4 regions of the Pelagibacterium sp. 26DY04 genome follow, and region 4 is predicted to be linked to each of the others. Evidence: predicted binding sites of a transcription regulator. Region 4 holds the regulator's gene; each other region holds the start of a gene.
What was found. The regulator PhoB, encoded in region 4, activates phosphate uptake and scavenging genes when phosphate is short. The targets are predictions, from matches to a motif close to TGTCATNNANCTGTCAT.

Region 1 (4,453 bases), 800 kb from region 4:
CGACGATCCCTATCTCGCCCGCGAGCTGTTCCGCTATTTCCCCGAAACGCTCAAGGCCCGCTTCCCCGAGGCGATCGAGACCCATCGCCTGCGCCGCGAAGTGATCGCGACGGTCCTTTCCAACGCCATGATCAATCGCGGCGGCCCCGCCTTCGTCACGCGGTTGGTGGCCATCACCGCCGCTGAGCCGGGCGCCGTCGCCTTTGCCTATGCCGCCGCCCGCGACAGTTTCGAGCTTCAGGAGCTGAACGCGGCGATCGATGCCCTCGACAACCGCGTCTCGGGCGAAACCCAATTGGCGCTTTATGCCGAAGTGCAGTCCCTGCAGGTCGATATGGCCCTGTGGTTCCTGCGCAATGAAGAATTTTCCGGCGGGCTTTCGGGGCTCATCGAGCGCTATCGCTCCGGCATTGCAACGGTCCGCGCCGCGCTCCCCGATCTGGTTTCCGCCTTCCTTGCCGAAGCCACCGCAACCCAGGAGCGCGGCTTTGAAGCCGGCGGCACCCCGCCCGACCTCGCCCGCCGCATCGCCGCCCTTTCCGTCCTGTCCCTGGCCCCCGACGCGGTCCTCGTCGCCCATCGCTGCAACGCCGAAGTGCGCGACGCGGCTACCGCCATGTTCGCGGTGATCGACATGTTCAAGCTCGGACGCCTGACCGAACACCGCGCGACAATCGCCGCCGCCGACCGCTTCGACCGCATGGCCATCGACCGGGCCCTCGCCAATCTCACCCGCGCCCTGCGTGGCCTTTCCGCCGATATCCTCTCGTCGGGGGACGGCCCCATTCAAACGCGCATCGAAGCCTGGAAGACCCCCCGCCAGACCGCCATTTCCCGCATGGCCGGAACGGTGTCCGATCTGATCGAAGGTGACCTCACCATCTCCCGCCTCTCGGTCGCCGCCGGCCTCCTGAGCGATCTGGCCAGAAGCTAGGATCGCTCGCGCCACCCTCTCCCTTTCGTCGTCTTCGGGCTTGACCCGGACGGAGACCGCAGGGTTTCCGCGCAACTCAGAAGAAGTGCGTTCCCCCACCTCTCCCGCACCACAGGCAGCGTTGCGGATCGTCGGGTAAAGCCCGACATGACGAACCAGAGGGTGGCGATGACGACCGCGACGACCGCTTTGAACTTAACCCAAGGCTTGACCCGAGAGTGAGCACCGCCCTCTGGCCAAGTCGCCTCACTGAGTTGATTTGCAAAGCAACCGCCCGGAGTGCAGCGCAGGACCGCAGTCAGGACCCCACCCCTCCACCTCGTCGTCTTCGGGCTCGACCCGGAGACCCGCAAGGTTTCAACGCAGCTCAGAAGACGTGTGATCCCCCACCTCTGCCGCGCCGCCCCATCACGCCCAGTCGGTGATCCCCAGTGCATCGAGCGCCGCCGAATACTGGTCGGTGCAAATAAACGGCAATCCCTCTTCCACGGCGCGGGTATAGAGGTTGGGGTTGACGTTGCCGGGCTCATAGCGCTTGTCGATGTTCTGCACGTCGAGAAGGGCCGGGGCATCGATTTCCGCCAAGTCCAGCGTGCCCTTCATGTTCGGCAGGTCGAACCCGGCCATGCCGATCAGATGTTCTGGATTGAGCCCGGTATCGAGGATCGACTGCACATCGGGCAGCCCCAGGCCTTCGATGAACGGCACGAAATAGACAAGATCGGGCGCCAGCTCCTGGTAGTGTTCAAGAATCTCGCGCCCATAAGCGCTCACGATCACCCGCGATTCCGCGCCCCGCGCGCGCACCATCTCGACCAGCAGCGCCGGGTCGATATCCTTGGTGTCGAGCCACAGCATGGCGCCGTTCTCGCCCCAGTCGAGGAAGTCTTCAAAGGTCGGGATCGCATAGCCCGTCGCCTGCCCCAGATTGTCGCGCAGGGTGAGCCCGGCAATATAATCGGCGGAAACCTCATCGACCCGTCCCGTGCCGGTCGTCCCCCGATCGAGCGTTTCGTCATGCACGCAAACCGGCACCCCGTCGGCGCTGGTGCGCACGTCGATCTCGATAAAGGCTGGGCCGCGCTTGATCACCTGCTCGGCCCCGAAAATCGAACATTCCGGTATGCCGCCCCAAGGATAGTAGCCCGCCCGATGCGCCATGATCGCCGGGTGCTCCAGAAGTGCGCTCAGCCGGGTGTAGGCGGCCAATTGGTCGGTTGAAGCGAACCGCTTGATGAAGCTTGCGTCCTGCCCCAGCGCCGGCGTGCCCGAAAAAGCCGTGGCGGCGATCGTCGCCGAGCTCAGCGCCATGAAATCTCGTCTGTTCATTTTGAAATTCTGCCTATGGTGTGACCGCCCCCCTTCCCGGTTAGATCACGCCCATGAACGCAGCTTGACGGTCCCGTGCCAAACAGATGACACCGCCCCTCTCCTCGATACGCCTTGCATTTGCCCCTCTCCCTAGGCAAAAAGCCTCCCGTCTCCTCCTCCCTCCCAATCAGGAAACGAACGGCACCATGAATATCGACGCCATCCCCGTGGGCAAGAACCCGCCCGAGGACCTCAACGTCATCATCGAAGTCCCCCTGGGCGGCGAGCCGATCAAATACGAGATCGACAAGGATTCCGGCGCCCTTTTCGTCGACCGCTTTCTCTATACGCCCATGCGCTATCCGGGAAATTACGGCTTCGTCCCCCACACCCTGTGCGGTGACGGCGACCCGCTCGACGTGATCGTCTTGAACTCCCGCCCCCTGGTTCCCGGCGCCATCGTGCGTTCGCGCCCGGTCGGGGTGCTGTTCATGGAAGACGATGGCGGCCAGGACGAAAAGATCCTCGCGGTTCCCGTTTCCAAGCTCACCAAGATGTATGACGGCATTGCCGACGTTACCGATCTGCCCGAAATCCAGATCGAGCGCGTGAAGCACTTCTTCATGCACTACAAGGATCTCGAGCCCGGCAAATGGGCCAAGATCGATCGCATCGGCGGCGTCGAGGACGCCCGCAAGGTAATCCTCGATTCCATCGAAATGGCCAACAAGGGCTGATCGGACCGGGGGGTGCGGCATCGGCTCCACCCCCTCCTTGTCATTGTGGGACTTGTTCGCCCAATCCAGGTGCAGCGCTGGCCGAAATCTCACATGCCAGTTACCGCCCCAACCCTTGACCAAAAGCCCCGCAAGCGCGTAAATAGCAGTCAACCGTACCCAAGGGTACGCCAAGTGTGTGGAGAGGCAGGTCAGGGCGCGCCGAAAAGCGGGTGATCGAGAATCGGAACGGAGCGTACATTTGGTACGTGAGTACCGGAAGCGCAGAGAACCACGGTTTGCAGGCCGTCATCACATGACTGTCCACACAACGTAACCTCACTGACTGGAATTTGCGCTCCGATGACCGCCAGGACCCTCTACGACAAAATCTGGGACGACCATGTTGTGGCCTATAACGAGGATGGCACCGCTATCCTCTATATCGACCGCCACCTCGTCCATGAAGTCACGAGCCCCCAGGCTTTCGAGGGACTGCGCCTCTCCGGCCGCAAGGTCCGCGCCCCCGAGCGCACCCTGGCCGTTGTCGACCACAACGTGCCGACCTCGGACCGCACCAACGGGATCGATGATCCCGAATCCCGGCTCCAGGTGGAAACCCTGGCGCAGAACGCGGCTGATTTCGGCGTCGAATATTACAACGAGCTCGATATTCGCCAGGGCATCGTCCACATCGTAGGCCCCGAACAGGGCTTCACGCTCCCGGGCATGACCATTGTGTGCGGTGACAGCCACACCTCGACCCACGGCGCTTTCGGCGCCCTGGCCCACGGCATCGGCACCTCGGAAGTCGAGCATGTCCTCGCCACCCAGACGCTGATCCAGCAAAAAGCGAAAAACATGCGCGTCGTCGTCGACGGCAAGCTCCCCGAGGGTGTTACGGCCAAGGACATCATCCTCGCCATCATCGGCGAGATCGGCACCGCCGGCGGCAATGGCCATGTCCTCGAATATGCCGGCGAGGCCATCCGCTCGCTCTCCATGGAAGGCCGCATGACGGTCTGCAATATGTCGATCGAAGGCGGCGCCCGCGCCGGGCTGATCGCGCCTGACGAAAAAACCTTCGCCTATGTCAAGGATCGCCCCCGCGCCCCCAAGGGCACCGCGTTCGACATGGCGCTCGACTATTGGCAGACGCTCTATACCGATGAGGGCGCCCATTTCGACAAGGAAGTGCGGCTCGACGCAGCCAATCTCCCCCCGATCGTTTCCTGGGGCTCCTCCCCCGAGGACGTGATTTCGGTCACCGGTGCCGTTCCCGATCCCGACCAGATCGCCGACGCCAACCGTCGGGCGTCGAAAAAGCGTGCCCTCGAATATATGGGCCTGGTCCCGGGCACGAAAATCACCGATATTGAGCTCGACAGGGTGTTCCTGGGCTCGTGCACCAATGGCCGCATCGAGGATCTGCGCGCCGCTGCCGCCATCGTCAAGGGTCACAAGGTCCACGATCGGGTCAACGCCATGGTCG
Region 2 (4,453 bases), 460 kb from region 4:
CACCTCGAAGCGCTCGCCCGCTATCGCCGCGTCGAGGGGCTTGCCCCCACCTATGACGAAACCCGCATCGGCCTGCGCATTTCCGCCGCGATCTGACTTTCCCATTGAGTTGGCCGCGCTCCCTTGGCACAAGGGGCCAACTCAAATCCGGCAAAGGACAAATAGCGCTGTGATCGTCGTGTTCGGCTCCATCAATATCGACCTGATCGGCCACGCCCCCACCCTGATGCGGCCGGGCGAAACCGTGCTCGGCACCGCGCTCGAACTCTCCCCGGGCGGCAAGGGGGCCAATCAGGCGCTCGCGGCCAGCCGTGCCGGCGCCGAGGTCAGGATGGTGGGCTGCGTGGGCTCGGACGATTTCGCCGCCCAGGCGCTCACCCTGTTGCGCGAATCCGGGGTCGATCTGTCCGGCGTGCGCCGCATGGATCGCCATACCGGCACCGCGCTGATCATCGTCGACAAGGAGGGGGAGAACATGATCACCATTCTCCCCGGCGCCAATTCGCGCCTGACCGCCGCAGCGCTCGAACAGGCCGGCATCGCGGCCGGTGACTGGCTGCTGCTCCAGCTCGAAACCCCTATAGAGGCCTCGATCGCCGCCGCCAAGCTGGCGCGGGAACAGGGCGCCAAAGTCGTCCTCAACCTCGCGCCCTTCACCGATTTCGATCTCGGCTTTCTCGACCATATCGACGTTTTGGTCGTCAACGAAACCGAACTGACCGGCGTGCTCGCGATGCTCGACGTTCCCGAACTCGACGAGGACGAAGCGGTCGCCTGGCTGGCCGAAAGGATCGGTGTCACCGTGGTCGCGACCCTCGGGTCGCGCGGCGCCCTCGCCGCCGCCAACGGGCAGATCGTCTCCGCTCCGGCGCTCAAGATCACCCCGCTCGATACGGTGGGGGCCGGCGACACCTTCGTGGGCTATCTCGCCGCCGGGCTGGCCGAAGGCCTCGATCTGGCTTCCGCCATGGAGCGGGCCGGAGTCGCAGCGGGTCTTGCCTGCCTCGCCCATGGGGCCCAGCCCTCGATTCCGGAAATCGATGCGGTCACGGCCCGACTCGCCGCCCCAAAATGAGCGCAACTCACACCCTCGTCATCGACCGGCTCGGCCATCGCGGCGAGGGTGTGGCGTTGGTCGAAGGCAAGCCGATCTTCGTGCCCGCAACCCTGCCCGGGGAAACCGTCGCGGTCACCATCGAAGGCAATCGCGGCACGCTCCTCGATATTCTCGCACCCAGCCCCAACCGAAGCGCTGCGCCGTGCCCGCATTTTCCCGCCTGCGGCGGCTGCCAGCTCCAGCATCTGAGCGCTGAAACCTATAGCCAATTCAAGCGCTCGCTGGTCGTCGATGCCCTTTCGCGCGCCGGTGTTGCCGCCGACGTCAACGACCCCATCATCGCCTATGGCGCCGGCCGTCGCCGCGCCACCTTTCATGCCACGCGCTCTGCTGCCGGGTTCATGGCGCTGCGCAGCCACCAAATCCACGATCTCGACCGCTGCCCGATCCTCGTCCCCGCCCTTGCCCAGGCCCCGCGCATCGCCCGCGATTTCGCTTCTGCCGTCGGGCCCTGCGATGTGGCCTTCACCGCCTCGGATATGGGCCTCGACGTGGCGGTCCGCGCCAAGGGCACAAAGGCGAATCCTAAGCTCACCGATCTCGCCCGCGCCTTCGATCTCGCCCGGCTTTCGCTCAATGGCGAGCCGCTGATCATCCACCGCCAGCCCACGGTCACCATGGGCCGCGCCCAGGTCCCGCTTCCGGTCGGCAGCTTTCTTCAGGCCACCGAAGCGGCGGAAGCCGCTCTTGCCGAACTGGTCGTCAAGGCCGTGGCCGGCGCAAGGCAGGTGGCGGACCTGTTCTGCGGCGTCGGCCCCTTCGCCCTGCGCCTGGCCGAACGTGCCGCCGTCCTTGCCGCCGATTCCGATAGCCCCGCCGTCGCCGCGCTCGATGCGGCAAAGCGCAAGGCCAAGGGGCTCAAGCCCATCGCGGCCGAAAAACGCGACCTCTTCCGCGAACCGCTCGGCCCGTTCGAGCTCAACCATTTCGACGCCGTCGTCCTCGATCCGCCCCGCGCCGGCGCCCAGGCCCAGATCGCCGAACTGGCGAAATCGAAGGTCAAAACCATCGCCTATGTGAGCTGCGATCCGCAAAGTTTCGCCCGTGACGCGGCAACACTGGTCGCAGCGGGTTATGTCATCGGCCCTGTTAGGCCTTTGGACCAGTTCGCCTTTTCGTCGCACACGGAAGTGTTCGCCCGCTTCGAACGCCCCTGATCGCCCACAAGACGGGGGTTTCCACAGTCATCAATCTGTCATCTCTCTGTCACGCAGGAGTCAAGACCAAGCCCTACGTCTCGTGCCGCAACGGCAGGGGCGGGCTTCGCGCCGCCGAAAACTTCAATCAGGGTTTGGACAGCAACATGCTCAAGACACTCCTGGCCAGCGGCACGGCTGGTCTCGCACTTTTCGCTGGCGCTGGCACGGCCTTCGCCCAGACCGAAATCTCCTGGTGGCATTCGATGGGCGGCGAGCTCGGCGAGCGTCTGGTCGCCATCACCGAGGACTTCAATGCCAGCCAGGACGAATATGTCGTGGTCCCCTCCTATCGCGGCGAATACGAGGAATCGCTGGTCAACACCATCGCTGCCTTCCGCGCCGGCGAACAGCCCCACCTCGTTCAGGTCTACGAAGTGGGCACCGGCACCATGATGGCCGCCCAGGGCGCCGTCTACCCGGTCTATCAGCTCATGGCTGACCACGGCTCGAACTTCGACCCGTCCGCCTACCTGCCGGTCGTCACCGGCTATTACACCGACACCGACGGCAATATGCTTTCGATGCCGTTCAATTCCTCGACCCCGATCCTTTACTACAACAAGGACGCGTTCGAAGCCGCCGGTCTCGATCCTGAAGTTGCTCCCGCCACCTGGGAAGAAATCGAATCCTTTTCGCAACAGATCCTTGATGCCGGCGCTGCCGAATGCGGCTTCGTGATGGCCTATACCGCCACCTGGCTCGGCACCGAAAACCTTTCGGCCCTGCACAACGTGCCCTATGGCACGCTGGAAAACGGCTTCGGCGGTCTTGATAGCGAATTGACCTTCAACCACGAGTTGGCCGTTCGCCTCTGGGAAAAGCTGGCCGAGTGGCAGGAAGCCGGCATCTATTCGTATGGCGGCACTGCCGGCGGCGCCGACAACGCCCCCAAATTCTATTCGGGCGAATGCGCCATGTACATGAACTCCTCGGCCTCGCGCGCCGGCGTTCTGGCCAATGCCGATGGCTTTGAAGTGGGCTTCGGCATGCTGCCGGTCTTTGCCGACGTCGAAGGCGCCCCGCAGAACTCGATCATCGGTGGCGCGACGCTCTGGACCCTTTCGGGTCACGAAGACGCTGAATACGAAGGCGTTGCCGAGTTCCTGACCTACCTCTCCTCGCCTGAAGTCCAGGCCGCTTGGCACCAAGCCACCGGCTACCTCCCGGTCACCACTGCCGCTTACGAGCTGAGCCAGGAGCAGGGCTACTACGACGAGAACCCCGGCGCCGATACCGCCATCAACCAGATCAACCTCAACGAGCCCACCGAGAACTCCAAGGGCGTTCGCTTCGGCAACATGCCCCAGATCCGCACCGTTCTCGATGAAGAACTCCAGGCTGTTCTGAACGGCACCAAGACTGCCCAGGAAGCCCTGGATTCGGCTGTCGAACGCGGCAACCAGATCCTGCGTGAGTTCGAAGCCGCCAACAGCTAAGCGGCGTCACAACAAAAAGGAAGGGCCGGCCCCAGCGCGCCGGCCCTTCGACATTTTGCGACGGGCGGACGATGGAAACCAAACGCACAATCTTTCCCCAAAAGGCGCTGCCCTATCTGTTCGTGGCGCCCCAATTGATCATCACCCTGGTGTTCTTCATCTGGCCGGCATCCCAGGCGGTCAAATCCTCCTTCGAGCGCACCGACCCCTTCGGGCTCTCGACCCAGTTCGTGGGCCTCACCCACTACATTCGCCTGTTCCAGGATCCGCTCTATCTCAATTCGGTCGGCCGCACCGTGATCTTTGCCGTCGCGGTGACCGCCATTTCCATGGGACTGGCGCTGCTGCTCGCGGCCGCCGTCTCCCGGCTGATCCGCTCGTCCCAAGCCTATACCACCCTGCTGGTCTGGCCCTATGCCGTCGCCCCGGTGGTCGCTGGCATTCTGTGGTGGTTCCTGTTCAATAGCTCCACCGGCATCCTGCCCTATATGCTGCGCTATTTCGGCGTCGTCTGGAACGCCAACCTCAATGGCGACCACGCGATGATCCTCATCATCATCGCGGCGAGCTGGAAGCAGATTTCCTACAATTTCCTGTTCTTTCTAGCCGGCATGCAGTCGATCCCGCACTCGCTCACCGAAGCGGCGGCCATCGATGGCGCGGGCCCCTTCAAGCGGTTCTGGACCATCGTCTTCCCGCTG
Region 3 (4,453 bases), 1.9 Mb from region 4:
GAGTAGGCGGCCGAAGGGCCTGAGGAGCGGGCGACGAGGTCGCCTTCGATGGTCAAGGGACCAGGGCCCTTGCGCTGGGATTGCTGGCGCTGGGCGCGCTGCCAGCCGGGGGTTTCGTAGACGCTTTCAAAGGGATCGCGCTGGTCGAAGCGCGTGGCGGCGCGGCCGCCATAGGTATAGCCGCCATAGGACGAGCCGGTGTCGGTGACCTCGACGGCATGGGCCGGCAACTCGTCGAGAAAGCGCGACGGGATGGCCGATTGCCAGAGGCCGTGGATGCGGCGGTTCTGGGCAAGCGATATGCGGCAGCGCTTTCGCGCGCGCGTGATGCCGACATAGGCGAGGCGGCGTTCCTCCTCGAGCCCGGCGAGGCCGGATTCATCGAGCGAACGCTGATGCGGAAACAGTCCTTCCTCCCAGCCGGGGAGGAAAACGGTGTTAAATTCCAGCCCCTTGGCCGAGTGCAAGGTCATGATCGAGACCGCATCGCCGCCTTCGCCGGAATCGCGATCCATCACCAGGGCGATGTGCTCGAGAAAGCCGTTGAGGTTTTCGAACTCTTCCATGGAGCGGATGAGTTCCTTCAAGTTTTCCAGCCGTCCCGGCGCGTCGGCGGATTTGTCATTCTGCCACATCGCCGTATAGCCGGATTCATCGAGGATCTGCTCGGCAAGCTCGTGATGCGGGATCGAGCGCAGGCGATCGGCCCAATCGTCGATCTGGCGCACCAGCTCGCGCAGGGTGGAGCGCTGCTTTGGCTTGAGTTCCTCGGTTTCGATCAGGTCACGGATGGCGGCCAAAAGCGGAATATTGGCGGCGCGGGCGGTATCGTGGACGATCTGCAGCGTGGCATCGCCCAGCCCGCGCTTGGGCACGTTGATGATGCGCTCGAAAGCTAGATCGTCGGCCGGCTGGGCGACGATGCGCAGATAGGCCAGAGCATCGCGGATTTCCTTGCGCTCATAAAAGCGCGGGCCGCCGATGACGCGATAGTTGAGACCCAATGTAATGAAGCGCTCTTCGAATTCGCGCATCTGGAAGGAGGCGCGCACGAGGATGGCCATATCGTCCAGATGGTCGCCCTGACGCTGGTACTGCTCGATCTCCTCGCCGATCTGGCGGGCTTCTTCTTCAGAATCCCAGACCGAGGTGACGGCGATCTTTTCGCCTTCCTCGCCCACATCGGTCTGCAGCGTCTTGCCCAGACGGGATTCATTGTTGGCGATCAGGTGGCTGGCAGCCGAAAGGATGTTGGAGGTCGAGCGGTAATTGCGTTCGAGCTTGATGATCTTGGCGCCGGGAAAATCCTTTTCGAAGCGCAGGATGTTGTCGACCTCGGCGCCGCGCCAGCCATAGATCGACTGATCGTCGTCGCCCACCACGCAGATATTGGCCGAATTCTTCCCGTCCCGGCTTTGCGCCAGAAGGCGCAGCCAGAGGTATTGGGCGGTGTTGGAGTCCTGATATTCATCGACCAGCATATAGCGAAAGCGATCGTGATATTCGGCAAGGACTTCGGGATTTTCCTTGAACAGGCGGATGCCTTCGAGCAGCAGATCGCCGAAATCGGCGGCGTTGAGGGTTTTCAGCCGCGCCTGGTAGTCGGCATAGATCTTCTGTCCCTTGCCGTTGGCGAAATACCCCTCCGCCGAGGAGATGTCCTTTGGCAGCAGGCCGCGGTTCTTCCAGGTGTCGAGCATGGAAGCGAACTGGCGCGCGGGCCAGCGCTTCTCGTCAATGTTTTCAGCCGAGAGAAGCTGCTTGATGAGGCGGATCTGATCGTCCGTGTCGAGAATGGTGAAATCAGGCCTGAGCCCGACCAGTTCCGCATGGCGGCGGATGATGCGCGCGCCGATCGAGTGAAATGTGCCCAGCCAGGGCATGCCCTCGACCGAGGCACCGACGAGCTTGCCGATGCGCTCCTTCATCTCGCGGGCGGCCTTGTTGGTGAAGGTGACGGCCAGGATCTGCCCGCCGCGTGCCTTGCGGGAGGCGAGGATATGGGCAATGCGGGTGGTCAATACGCGCGTCTTGCCCGTGCCGGCGCCGGCAAGAACCAGCAGCGGGCCCTCGGTCGTTTCCACCGCCTCGCGCTGCTCGGCGTTCAGCCCCACGAAATAAGCCGGCTCGCGCGGGGCGAACTGGGACGTGATCGGGCCTTGCGGACGATGGGGCGGGACGGCTGACATCAGCTATTGACGAATCTCTTTTTGTTCTCCTGGCGAGTATATAGGCGCGATAGGGGCAAAAGTATATGCACAGGCGCAAATCGCCCTGTCACAGAAGTGTTGTCGAGCGGTCCTATAGGGCCCTGTCGTGAATTCTCACGCCTTACGGGGGACCCCATGAACAAATCTGTTCTGCTTACCGCCATTGCGGCCGGACTTCTGGCGAGCGCTGCCGTTCCTGCAAGCGCCCAGAGCTATTTCAACCGCATCGCCAGCTTCCCGGTTGCGCTCAACACGCCCGATATCGAAGCTGAGGAAAATTCGGCGGAGATCATCACCGCGACGGAAGACGGTATGACGCTGGTTTATTCCAACGCGCTGCTCGGCGGTGTCGGCTTTATCGACATCACCGATCCGGCAAATCCGCAGCCGGGCGGTTTCGTCGAACTCGAAGGCGGCCCGACCTCAGTTTCCGTGATCGGCAACAAGGCGCTGGTGAGTGTCGATACCACCGAAGATTTCACCGCTCCGACCGGCTATCTGGCCGTCGTAGACATCGAAACGCTCGAGGTCGAATCCGAATGTGATTTGGACGGCCAGCCCGACGCCATCGCCAAGAACGCCGACGGTTCACTGATCGCCATCTCGATGGAAAACCAGCGCGATGAAGACCTCAACGACGGCGTGATCCCGCAGCTTCCGAGCGGCAATGTGACGTTCCTCGATGTTGCCGAAGGCACCCCTGATTGCGACAGCCTGCGGGTGACCGAATTGGCCGGCCTTGCCGAGGTGGCCGGTGAGGACGCCGAGCCTGAATACACCGACTTCAACAGCGCCAACGAACTTGCCGTGACGCTGCAGGAAAACAACCATATCGTCATCATCGACGGCGAAAGCGGGGAAGTGATCAATCATTTCTCCGCCGGTTCGACCGACCTTGCCAATATCGACATCGAAGATGACGGCCGGCTTTCGTTCAGCGAAAGCATCGAGGGCGCATTGCGCGAGCCCGATGCCATCCAGTGGCTGGACGACGACCGCTTCGTGATCGCCAATGAAGGCGACTATGAAGGCGGCTCGCGCGGCTTCACCATCTTTTCCAAGGACGGCACCGAGCTTTATGAGAGCGGACCGTCGATGGAATATATCAGCGCCCAGCTCGGCCACTATCCGGAAGGTCGCTCCGACAACAAGGGGATCGAACCCGAAGGCATGGAAGTTGGCGTGTTCGGCGACGAGACGCTGATCTTCGTCAACCAGGAACGCGCCTCGCTGGTCGCCATCTATCGCGACACCGGCGCCGAGCCCGAATACATCCAGTCGATCCCCTCGGGCATCGGTCCGGAAGGGGCGCTGGCGATTCCCGAGCGCAATCTTTACGTCACGGCCAACGAGACCGACGTTTCGGCCGATGGCGGCGCTCCGGCTCACGTCATGATTTTCGAGCGTCAGGATGTTGAAACGCCTGACTATCCGCAGATCATGTCGGCGATGAACGAGGATGGCACGCCGATCGGCTGGGTGGCTCTGTCGGGTCTGGTTGCTGATGCCCAAGAAGCCGGCAAGCTCTATGCCGTCAACGACTCCTACCTTTCGATGATGCCCACGATCTACACGATCGATGCGACGCAGAGCCCTGCGATGATCACTGAAGCCCGGCTGGTCACCCGTGATGGCGCTGCTGCCGAAGGCCTCGACCTCGAAGGCATCACGCTGGACGGTGAAGGCGGCTTCTGGGTGGCTTCGGAAGGCGACACCGAAGACGGTATCCAGCACGCCCTCTACCGTGTGGATGCCGAAGGTGCGATCATCGAGGAAGTGATGTTCCCCGAAGTCCTGCTGGCCAACGAAACCCGTTCGGCAGCCGAAGGCATTTCCGCGGTGGGCGAAGGCGACGACATGGTGCTCTGGATCGCCATCCAGCGCGAATGGGGCGACGATCCCGAAGGCATGGTGAAGCTGGTTTCCTACCAGCCTTCGACCGGCGAATGGGGCGCTGTGCACTATCCGCTCGAAACTCCTGCTGAAGGTGCCTGGGTCGGTCTGTCGGAAATCACCATTGCCGGCGACTACGCCTATATCGTCGAGCGTGACAACCAGATCGCGGCCAACGCCCAGCTCAAGAAGCTTTATCGCGTGCCGCTCGCCGAAATGGTAGGCGCCGAGATCGGGTCGGAACTACCGGTGGTCACCAAGGAAGAGGTCCGCGACTTCATCCCTGACCTCCAGGCGCTGAACGGCTATGTGCTCGACAAGGTCGAAGGCTTTGCCATCGACGCGGCCGG
Region 4 (4,453 bases):
CTCAAGGCCAAGGACGTCTCGGTGTTCTACGGCGAAAAGCAGGCGCTGTTCGACGTCTCGATCGACATCCCTGAAAAGTCGGTTTCCGCCTTTATCGGCCCGTCGGGCTGCGGCAAGTCCACCTTCCTGCGGTGCATCAACCGCATGAACGACACCATCGAGGGCGCCCGAGTCACCGGCGAGATTTCGCTCGACGGCGACAATCTCTATGACGCCAGCCTCGACGTGGTCGAGCTGCGCGCCCGGATCGGCATGGTGTTCCAGAAGCCCAACCCGTTCCCCAAGTCGATTTTCGAGAACGTCGCCTATGGCCCCAAGATCCACGGCCTGGCTCGCAATAAGGCCGATCTTGAGGAAATCGTAGTGACCTCGCTGCAGAAGGCGGGTCTGTTCGAGGAGGTCAAGGACCGGCTCCATCAGCCCGGCACCGGGCTTTCGGGCGGCCAGCAGCAGCGCTTGTGCATCGCGCGGGCCATTGCGGTGGGTCCGGAAGTTATCCTTATGGACGAGCCCTGTTCGGCGCTCGATCCGATCGCCACGGCGATCATCGAGGAACTGATCGACGAACTGCGTACCAATTACACGATCGTCATCGTCACCCACTCCATGCAGCAGGCCGCCCGCGTATCGCAAAAGACGGCGTTCTTCCATCTTGGCAAGCTGATCGAAGAAGGTCCGACTGAAGAGATTTTCACCAATCCGCGGGAAAAGCGCACGCAGGATTATATCACCGGCCGGATCGGGTAAGGAGGAGGACCAGATGCCCCCGTCAACAGAACATATCGTTACGTCCTACGAGGACGAACTGACCGAACTGGCCCGCTCGATCTCCGAAATGGGCGGCCTGGTCGAAAAGGCCATCGTCAACGCCACCGAGGCGCTGATCCGCGCCGATAGCGAACTGGCTCTCGCCACTGTAGCCGCCGACAAGAAGATCGACGCCATGCAGACCCAGATCGACGATATGGCCGTTTCGATCATCGCCCGCCGCCAGCCCATGGCGCAGGATCTGCGTCTGGTGATCGCGTCCATCCACGTCGCCAACGATCTCGAACGCATCGGCGACATGGCCAAATCCACGGCCCGCCGTTCGACCCAGATCGAAGGGTTGGCCATGTCGGTGCAGTTCAAGAACGGTCTGCGCCACATGGGCGAGCTTGCCCTGCGCCAGGTCAAACTCTCGCTGGATGCCTTCGCGGCGCGCGACAAGGATATGGCCGTCGATGTCGTCGAACGCGACACTGAAGTCGATGCACTCTATGTCTCCCTGTTCCGCGAGCTTTTGACCTATATGATGGAGGATCCGCGCAACATCACCATGTGCACGCATCTTCTGTTCTGCGGCAAGAACCTCGAACGGGTCGGCGACCACTCCACCAACATCGCCGAGCAAGCCTACTTCCTCGCCACCGGCAAGTCGCTGACTGCCGATGTCGAGGATGTAAAGCGCGAGCAGATCAAGGGCTGACGTATGACGCCACAGGTTCTTGTCGTTGAAGACGAAGCCGATCTCGTCGAACTGCTCCGTTACAATCTCGAAGCCGAAAACTTCACCGTTTCCACGGCCGAAGACTCTGAAGAGGCGATGCTGCGCATTGCCGAGAACACGCCCGACATCGTCCTGCTCGACTGGATGCTGCCGGGCACCTCGGGGATTGAAATCTGCCGGCGCATTCGTGCACGTACCGACACCGCCCGCATCCCCATCATCATGCTCACCGCCCGCGGTGAGGAGGAAGAGAGGGTGCGCGGGCTTGCTACCGGGGCCGACGACTATGTCGTCAAGCCCTTCTCGCTGCCTGAGTTGATGGCGCGCATCAATGCGCTGCTCCGCCGGTCCAATCCCCAGCTCATCGCCGCCGTTCTCAAGGCTGGTGATATCGAGCTGGACCGGACCACCCATCGCGTCCGGCGTTCTGGCAAGGAAGTCCATCTCGGCCCCACCGAGTATCGCTTGCTCGAATATCTCATGGGCAATCCCGGCCGCGTCTATTCCCGTGAGCAATTGCTGGATGGCGTGTGGGGCACCGATGTTTATGTCGATGAACGGACCGTCGATGTGCATGTGGGCCGCCTGCGCAAGGCCATCAACAAGGGGCGGGCCAAGGATCCGATCCGCACGGTGCGCGGTGCCGGCTACGCTTTCGACGAGAAATTCGTGGTTGGTTAGATAGAACTTTATCGAAATTCTGCGCTGTTTTATTAAACCGGCTCGACAAAACGTAAATGTCGCAGCCGGTTTGCTTTTGTTTCAAATGAAGCGTCATTAACGTTCATTTGCGCTTTGCTTTGCGCTTATCCTCCGCGCCCGCGATAACCGGTTAGTTCCGGTGCGAGCAGGTGCCATGCCCAAATCAGCCATTGCCGTCAAACGAACCGAGGCTAAAACGGAGCCCCGTCTCTTGCCGCTGGTTCTCGATCTCGACAACACGCTGATCCGTACCGATCTGCTGCACGAAACGGTATTTGCGTTTCTAAAGGTCAATCCCCTCGGGCTGTTTCTGATTGCCTTGTGGCTCGTCAAGGGCAAGGCGCATCTCAAACAGCAGCTCGCGGCGCGGGTGACGCTGGAGGTCGATGACCTTCCGGTCAACGAAGCGGTTGCCGCCTATGCCGAGGCTGAAAAGAGCAAGGGGCGCACGATCATTTTGGCGACGGCAGCCGACAGCCTTTTGGCCATGCGTATCGCGCGGCGGTTCCCTTTCATCGACAAGACACTGGCCTCCGATGGTGTGACCAATCTCAAGGGACGCGCCAAGGCCGAGCGGTTGGCCGATATGTTTCCCGATGGCTTCGTTTATGCCGGCGATTGCGCGTCCGATCTCAATGTCTGGCGCATTGCCAAGGGTGCGGTACTGGTGGAAACCAATGGCCGCCTCTCTCGGGCCGCAACCAGGTTGACGGCGATTGAACACGCCATCACCCGTCCGGCGCGTCTGAGGGATTGGGTCAAAGCCGCCCGACCGCATCAATGGGCCAAGAACGCCTTGGTGTTCGTTCCCCTCATGCTGGCGGGGCATATGCTCGATCCCGCCGCCTGGGCCAGCGCCGGCATCGCTTTCCTCGCGTTGGGCATTCTCGCCTCGGCCACGTATTTGCTCAACGATCTCTGGGACATTGCCGACGACCGCCGCCACTGGTCCAAACGTGACCGGCCGCTTGCTTCAGGCCGCATGGCGATCGCTGAAGCTGTTGTTGCCATTCCGGTGGCGATGGCGATCTCCTTCGTCCTCGGCGCGCTGGTCAATCCGCTGGTCGTTGCAACGCTGGGAGCATACCTCGTCCTGACTGTTGCCTATTCGATGGGCATCAAGCGCAAGCCCATCCTTGATGCGTTCACCCTCGCAGTGCTCTTCACCCTGCGTCTGGTTCTCGGCATCGTCACTGTCGGCGTCATGGCCTCGCCCTGGCTGCTGGTGTTCTCGATGTTCCTGTTCGCGTCGCTCTCTTTTGCCAAACGCAACACAGAGGTGCAGCGTCTGGCCGACAAGGGTGGCGTGGGCAAGGTCGGGGGGAGGGGATATTTCACCACGGATGCGCCCTTCATCATGGCCATGGGCGTGGCGAGCGGTATCGGATCGGTTCTGATCCTCGTGCTCTATCTCACCCAGGACGCACTGGCGGCGGATTTTTATTCCGACTCCATCTGGCTCTGGCTAATGCCCGCTGCCCTGTTCCTATGGATCGGCCGCATCTGGATGCTGTGCTTTCGCGGCGAACTCAACGACGACCCAGTGGCCTTCGCCATGAAAGATCCCAAGAGCCTGATGCTCGCCGCCGGGCTGGCGCTGGGCTTCTTTCTTGCCTGGATCGGCATATGAGGCCCCAAGCATTTCTTCGGTTGCCGCAGCTCGTGCGGTTCCTACTGCTGGGAGGACTGGCGGCCGCGATCAATTGGCTGGTGCGCTTCCCGCTCTCGCTGGCGATGCCGTTTTCCGCCGCCGTGTTCGTCGCCTACCTCATCGGAATGAGCGCGGGCTTCACGCTCTATCGCGCCTATGTCTTTCCCAATTCGCCCCGGCCGATCGCCATGCAGGCGGCGCTGTTCCTCATCGTCAATGCCGTGGGCGCCGTGGTGGTCATGACTATTTCGGTCAGTCTTCTCGACCATATCTTGCCGCTTATCGGCTGGTGGCTGCTGCCTGAAGCGGTGGCTCATGGCACGGGTATTGCCGTCGGGGCGGTTGTCAATTTCGCCGGACACAAATATCTCAGTTTCCGAGTACATCCCGGTCGCGCCGGAAACCTGACTTGACGGGTCCATTTTAAGCGCCTACTCGGGACACGTTCGTAAAGTGATCCGATATGCTGCGCCGCTTCTTTTCCTATTACGTCCCCTACAAGGGCTTGTTTGCCCTTGATTTCGGCTGCGCCGTGGTCGTTGGCCTGCTCGAGCTTGGCTTTCCGGTAGTCGTCCAGCTCTACGTGGATCGGCTCCTGCCCAGCCAGAACT

Region 1: NO932_RS18775 (glycerophosphodiester phosphodiesterase family protein) is a predicted target of PhoB. The motif match lies at 2,339-2,355, and genes of this name have one in related genera.
Region 2: ugpB (sn-glycerol-3-phosphate ABC transporter substrate-binding protein UgpB) is a predicted target of PhoB. The motif match lies at 2,300-2,316, and genes of this name have one in related genera.
Region 3: NO932_RS12850 (esterase-like activity of phytase family protein) is a predicted target of PhoB. The motif match lies at 2,276-2,292, and genes of this name have one in related genera.

What each region holds. Positions count from the first base shown of each region.
Region 1 covers NZ_CP101731.1:3,782,246-3,786,698, forward strand. The annotation lists gene NO932_RS18770 (NAD-glutamate dehydrogenase) at 1-934, shown strand, start outside; gene NO932_RS18775 (glycerophosphodiester phosphodiesterase family protein) at 1,343-2,263, opposite strand; gene ppa (inorganic diphosphatase) at 2,452-2,982, shown strand; gene leuC (3-isopropylmalate dehydratase large subunit) at 3,325-4,453, shown strand, end outside.
Region 2 covers NZ_CP101731.1:232,763-237,215, forward strand. The annotation lists gene NO932_RS01120 (hypothetical protein) at 1-96, shown strand, start outside; gene NO932_RS01125 (ribokinase) at 170-1,075, shown strand; gene NO932_RS01130 (TRAM domain-containing protein) at 1,072-2,274, shown strand; gene ugpB (sn-glycerol-3-phosphate ABC transporter substrate-binding protein UgpB) at 2,421-3,752, shown strand; gene ugpA (sn-glycerol-3-phosphate ABC transporter permease UgpA) at 3,824-4,453, shown strand, end outside.
Region 3 covers NZ_CP101731.1:2,586,137-2,590,589, reverse strand. The annotation lists gene NO932_RS12855 (UvrD-helicase domain-containing protein) at 1-2,189, opposite strand, end outside; gene NO932_RS12850 (esterase-like activity of phytase family protein) at 2,346-4,453, shown strand, end outside.
Region 4 covers NZ_CP101731.1:689,890-694,342, forward strand. The annotation lists gene pstB (phosphate ABC transporter ATP-binding protein PstB) at 1-747, shown strand, start outside; gene phoU (phosphate signaling complex protein PhoU) at 761-1,468, shown strand; gene phoB (phosphate regulon transcriptional regulator PhoB) at 1,472-2,170, shown strand; gene NO932_RS03175 (UbiA family prenyltransferase) at 2,346-3,821, shown strand; gene NO932_RS03180 (GtrA family protein) at 3,818-4,255, shown strand; gene NO932_RS03185 (ABC transporter ATP-binding protein) at 4,306-4,453, shown strand, end outside.